2 regions of the Peribacillus sp. GL_122 genome follow, and region 1 is predicted to be linked to the other one. Evidence: riboswitches for the same ligand, from Rfam matches in the RefSeq annotation. Region 1 holds a riboswitch; the other holds the start of a gene.

Region 1 (3,156 bases):
CCCTGATTGTACGGAAAAATCAACTTCACTCAGCGCCTTCACCCCCGGAAATTCAATCGAAATCTTCTTCATTTCTAGTTGCGTGCCCATGTCCATTCCCCCTTATTGAACAGACACTCCCTTCTACTTGAAAGAGAGTGTCTCTTTTTACTTTTTATAATGATCCTTCAAAACTTTCATCCAATCTTCTTCAAATTCCGTAGATTCACCCCATCCATCGACAATACCAGACAGATTTGCCATGTTTACCGCTTCTTTTGAAGCTTGGACTTGCTTTTGTGAAATAAGTGAAGCCTCTAAGTCATAGGTTTGCGGCGTATCTTCGCCCGCCAATTTTTTAGCCAATATCCTCATATTAACTGCACCGATCAACTTGGGATCGACTGCTGCCGTGTAGGACCATGAGCTATCTGCCGATTGGATTTCCTGGAGATCTGCGTTAGATACATCAATTCCATATATCTTCACTTCATCTCGGCCCGCTTCTTTAATCGCCCGGGCTGCACCGATGGCAAAGGCATCCCATGTTGCGAAAATGGCATCCAATTTACCTTTAGGGTATTTATTCAGCATTGCGGCTACAGCATTTTGTGTCTGAACCGAAGTATCGGCAGATGCCACTCCGAATCTTTCGACTTCTTTAATCCCAGGATTTTCTTTTAGTTTTTCCTGATAGACTGCATTTCTTCTTACCATTGGTGGGAAACCATCCACCCAAAGATATGCAATTGCCGCTTCACCTTTCTGCTCTTTTATCAGTTTATCAAAAGCCAGTGTTGCCAACGCTTCATCATCCTGTGAAGTTAATGTCACACCATCTATTTTAGATAGATCGCTTATTGAATCGAACGTGACAACGCTTTTACCTGAATCAACCAACTTTTGAACGTCATTCACAGTTGCTGCATCATCACCATGGGAAATGATATAGCCGTCGTAATCTTCCTCCAATGCCTGCGCTATCGCATCATGAAATTTAGCCGTATCACCATTGGCTGTATATGTATCCACTTGGAAACCGAGTGCTTCTCCTTCTTCCTTCGCCCCCGCCAGGTATTGGGCCGTATGATCATCACCGCCAATTTTACGGATCACTTTGATCTTGGCTCCATCCCCATCTGCAAATCTTTCCGGTACATTTTCAAATGATACTTTTTCTTCTTTCTTCGATTCTGTGGAACTCTGCCCAGTAGAGCAACCCGTTAAAAGCAAAGCCGAAGCGATGGCTGAAATAAATATCCCTTTAATAGACCTTCTCATCTTGTTTTCCCTCCATGTTTTCTAATTAGTCTTATCAGTTAAGTCGGTGTAAATCCCAAAATAAAAACCTCTCTAATATAGAGAGGTTTAATCGGCTGTTTTGCAGACTTGTCCCTCTCTTATCTGTCAAAACATTTCTGTTTTGCAGGATTTAGCACCAATTCCTAATGGAACGGTTGCTGGGCATCTTAGGGCCAGTCCCTCCGCCACTCTTGATAAGAGATATATTGTGTTACGTTTTCGTAATTATCACTTTATAGGGATATAGTCGTAAAGTCAATAGATTTTTGAATATTTGAAATGTTCCCCGTTATTTTTTATTTTCTTTGAAGCTGGGCTAGACGCTTTTTCTCGATTTTTTCAAGCCTCTCCAACTGCCTTAATTTCACTTCGAACAAAGTGATCGGGTCACGGTAAACTTCCGGATTTTCTTTCATATGCTCCAATGCAGCCTGGAAGTCTTTTATCTCGGTCTGCGTTTGTTCAATCGTTTTTTGAAGTAAGGCAAATGAACTGCGATAGAAAAGTGCGATGTCCCGATCCAAAGATTTTTCAAACAATCCAAATTGGGTAAGGAAACGTTCCGTGATCATTTCCGCAACATCCAGGTAATCTTCACTTTCCAGATATTTCTTATAACGATTGTACATATTGGCTTTATTTTGCGGTATCGCCCCAAACAGCTTCCCTGCTCCTTTAAGCAGCAATTGTGATGGAGTCCTGCGCAAAAGGATATTAACGTTTTCGATGCGGATACTGCTTGTCATCCGATCGGCATCACGGCGCCAGTCATCCAATACCCTGAAGTCACCTGCAAGCGTAATCCGTTCTTCTTTGTATAATTCATTGAATCCGGCACTCATCTCATCCATAAACTGCTGGCTTTGTGAGAACTCCATTTGGGAACTGGCAATCCAGTCTTGAAGAGAACGGTAATATTGAGGCATGATCTTATCAGAAATGAAGTTTTGAATCCGCTCATTCATTTCTTGGTTTAACTGTACATGGACCTGACTGAAATCACTGCTTTCCGTTAATGATTTAGAGCAATCCCTCAATAATTCAGGAATTTTAGAAGAAAGCTGATTTTTCACTTCATCCTTAAGCAGACGATACGACCTTATGATATTTTCACTTTTTTCTTTTTCCAAATCAGCCAGTTGATTGACCGCCCCATTCAGTTTGACTTCCATCTGTTCATTCCAAGAGATGGAATGCTCGCATTTCCGCTCATTGGCTGCCCGTTTTTCTAACAGATAAGATAAAGTTTTACGAATGAATGCAAGGATTTTTTCAGATCTTCTTTCCTTCCAATTATCCTCTTGATAATTCGATTGAAGGAAGGCTGAAAGGTCCTTCAATTGCTGCTTGCTATCATACAGTTTGGAGAAAGCGAATACTTTCGCATTCGGGAAATATGCATTCACTTTATCCCATGTTTCGTCTTCCATCCGGACTGCCACCTGATCACTGTATATCGTATCCATTTTATTTAACAAGAAATGAATCGGCAGTTTCGGAGCCATCATTTGAATTTCCAATAACAGATCCCGTTCACTGCCGGTGAAAGGCGCCCGGGCGTCAAGAACGAACATCAGTCCATCACTGCCATGTAAATAGCCTTGGAAATCTGATTCCACGCTTTTTTCCCCATTGAACCCCGGTGTATCCAATAATCGCAGACCATTATTTCTTAGGTAGTCACTTATGATTGTCACATCAACAATAGTCCCGCGCTGGCGGCGTGTTTCATCCAATTCAGTTAGCTCCATGACAACCTTTCTATCTGTATCGGTAATTTCAAGGATTTCCAAATCATCCCCGTCTTTGACACTGACTAATGACGAATGATCTTCAGCGGCAATGCTCTCGCCAACAATTGACTGAATGAAGGAT
Region 2 (3,156 bases), 2.8 Mb from region 1:
GCAACAAAATTACTGAAACTAACCTATGAATTTTTCTGGAAATCAATGATATTTCGCCCATTTAACGGCTCATGTGGCTTTTGCATTGTCATATTCTTATAAAAAACTACAGAATAAAATGGATTTTTAGTATAATTTATACATACAGGATGATATACATTAAATATGAATGGAAGATGCAAAATGCAAAATGGAAAAATTAGAGCACTTCATGCCGGGAAGCCGAAGCATGAAATTTTTTCGAATATCGATATCTTTTCAGCAATGGATAAACAAGCAAAGGATAATGTGACAGTGACTAAATCAGGTATAATTGGTGATGGGGTAGGTAATGTAAAGTTCCATGGAGGTCCTGATCGCGCTTTGTGCTTTTACCCCTTTGAGCATTATTCATTATGGAATGAAAAATTCTCTAAAAAGCTGGAAATCCCTGCATTCGGTGAAAATTTAACCATAGCGGGGATGAGGGAAGAATCAACGTATATCGGCGATATTTATCAAATAGGAGAAGTGATTGTTCAAATTAACCAAGGGAGGATACCTTGTTCGACCATTTCCCACTTCAATCAAGAACCTAAGTTTTTGGAACTCGTGCTGAAAACGAGTTTCACTGGTTATTTTGCAAGAGTACTTCAAGAAGGAACGATAACTAAACAAAACGAGATTGTGCTGATAGATCGTTTGCAAGAAAAAATTTCAGTTCATTATGCAGCAGAGGTAATTCTTCATAAACGAGATGGGCTGGAAGGCGCAAAGGCTTTACTTACACTAGACTCGTTAGCGGAAGACTGGAAACAAAGGATCTTGATGAGGGTTCAAGCTGTAAAAGATTGAATGATTTTTGCAAAAGTGAAAAAAATGTCGATCAGGTATTGAAATTGACAGATTATTAATGTAAATTAAATATAATCAAATTTTGAAATCTTGTGAAAATTATATAATGGATCTTATCGAGAGAGGTGGAGGGACTGGCCCGAAGAAACCTCAGCAACCAGCTTAGGCAAAGGTGCTAAATCCAGCAAGCAGAGCTTGATAGATGAGGAGAATGTTTCAAAAAACCTTCTTCTTTGAGAAGGTTTTTTTCCTTTTCTCTCATACTCATAGAATACGACAAAAACAGGATTGTTTTTGAGAGAGGGTGTAATGATGAATTTTCGTAAAGACGTGAAAGAAAGAATACTGGTTGGGGAAGGGGCAATGGGGACCTTATTGTATTCAAATGGCATCGATCAATGTTATGAGGAATTAAACTGCACGAACCCAGATCAAATAGAGTCCATCCACCGTGCCTATCTGGAAGCTGGTGCAGATATCCTTCAATCGAATACATATGGAGCCAATTTCAACAAATTGAAACGGTATGGACTTGAAGATGAAGTAAGCAGAATCAATCGCCAGGGAGTCATTCTTGCTAAAAAAGCGGCAAAAGGAAAGGCATACGTCTTCGGTACCATAGGGGCACAGCGGAGCATCAGGAAATCGGATTTAAGTATTGAAGAGATAAAACGGGGTTTTCGTGAACAGCTATACAGTCTTTTGATGGAAAACCCTGATGGGATTCTCTTGGAAACATTTTATGACCTGGAAGAACTGGAAACTGTCCTGCAAATCGTTAAAAATGAAACTGGACTGCCGATCATCGCAAATGTTTCGATGCATGAACTGGGAAATCTTCAAAATGGAATCCATTTAAATGAAGCCTTTCAAAAACTCGAGCAATTGGGTGCCGATGTTGTTGGCGTGAATTGCCGTCTCGGTCCACATCATATGATTCGGGCCTTGGAAGAAGTGAGTTTGCCAAAGCAAGCATCAATTGCCATATACCCAAATGCCAGCCTCCCGGATTATGTGGATGGAAGGCTCGTCTATAAAGCTGTGCCGGAATATTTCGGTTCAAGTGCCCTAGAACTTCGTGAGCAGGGTGCTGCGATCATAGGAGGGTGCTGTGGAACGACTCCGCTGCATATTCAAGCTGTAAAGAATGCGATTGGAAGTTTGGCTCCTGTGAAAGAGAAATTTACGAAATCCCGTGAAATAGAAATAATTGAAGTGAATGATAGAGAATTGGAACGTCCCCTGTTCGAAAAGGCCAAAACAGAAAGGACGATTCTAGTTGAACTTGATCCACCGAAAAAGTTAGGTATAGAGAGCTTCATGACTGGTGCCGAGGTTTTGAAAAAAGCAGGGGTCGATTCCATTACATTAGCGGATAATTCGCTTGCCTCACCAAGGATATCGAATGATGCACTGGCTAATTTACTGAAGAACCAATTGAATATAGAGCCGATGGTGCATATAACATGCCGTGATCGAAATTTGATTGGCCTGCAGTCACATTTAATGGGTCTGCAGACGGTGGGGCTGAACGAAATATTGATCATCACCGGAGACCCTTCAAAAATTGGGGATTTCCCGGGGGCCACTTCGGTTTATGATTTATCTTCCTTTGACCTAATAAGTATGGTCAAACAATTTAATGAAGGTCTTTCCTATTCCGGTCAAAGTTTGGGCCAAAGGGCAAATTTCAAAATTGCGGCAGCGTTTAATCCCAATGTGAAATATCTGGATAAAGCCGTACTGAGAATGGAAAAGAAGATTGCCTGCGGTGCCCAATCCTTCTTGACACAGCCAATCTATTCCGTGGAGCAAATCGAAGAAGTATATGAAGCCACAAAACATTTAGAAACCCCGATTTTCATCGGTATCATGCCCTTGACAAGCACCCGGAACGCCGAATTCATCCATAATGAGATCCCAGGCATCAAATTGCCTGATAATGTTAGAAGGGCCATGGCGTTAGCAGGGGATGACCCTGTAAAGTCAAGGATTGAAGGAGTGAATATTGCGCGAGAGCTAGTGGACGCGGCAAGGGAAAAATTCAAGGGCATATATTTAATCACTCCGTTCCTTCGCTATGAAATGACGGCGGAACTTACGAAATATATTAGAAAAGTCGATAGTAAACATACATCAGAGGTGGCAGTACATGAATAAAAAAGCGATTCAAGATCAGTTAAATTCTAAGATTCTCCTTCTTGACGGGGCGATGGGAACAATGCTTCAAGCGGAGAATTTGACAGTCGAGGATTTTGGCGGGGAACAATTCGAGGGCTGCAATGAATATTTATCACTGACGCAACCGGAAATCATTCAATC

What was found. A riboswitch is a leader RNA that binds a small molecule or an ion and turns the genes downstream of it on or off. The one in region 1 is predicted to bind S-adenosylmethionine.
Region 2: linked by a shared signal. The riboswitch ahead of AC3ISB_RS16070 (bifunctional homocysteine S-methyltransferase/methylenetetrahydrofolate reductase) and the one ahead of AC3ISB_RS02475 (sugar ABC transporter substrate-binding protein) in region 1 are both predicted to bind S-adenosylmethionine.

Annotation. Positions count from the first base shown of each region.
Region 1 is NZ_CM174415.1:505,712-508,867, reverse strand. It holds gene AC3ISB_RS02480 (sugar ABC transporter ATP-binding protein) at 1-90, opposite strand, end outside; gene AC3ISB_RS02475 (sugar ABC transporter substrate-binding protein) at 148-1,260, opposite strand; SAM riboswitch class I at 1,377-1,482, opposite strand; gene AC3ISB_RS02470 (GTPase domain-containing protein) at 1,578-3,156, opposite strand, start outside.
Region 2 is NZ_CM174415.1:3,343,795-3,346,950, reverse strand. It holds gene AC3ISB_RS16075 (MOSC domain-containing protein) at 184-834, shown strand; SAM riboswitch class I at 945-1,043, shown strand; gene AC3ISB_RS16070 (bifunctional homocysteine S-methyltransferase/methylenetetrahydrofolate reductase) at 1,147-2,994, shown strand; gene metH (methionine synthase) at 2,987-3,156, shown strand, end outside.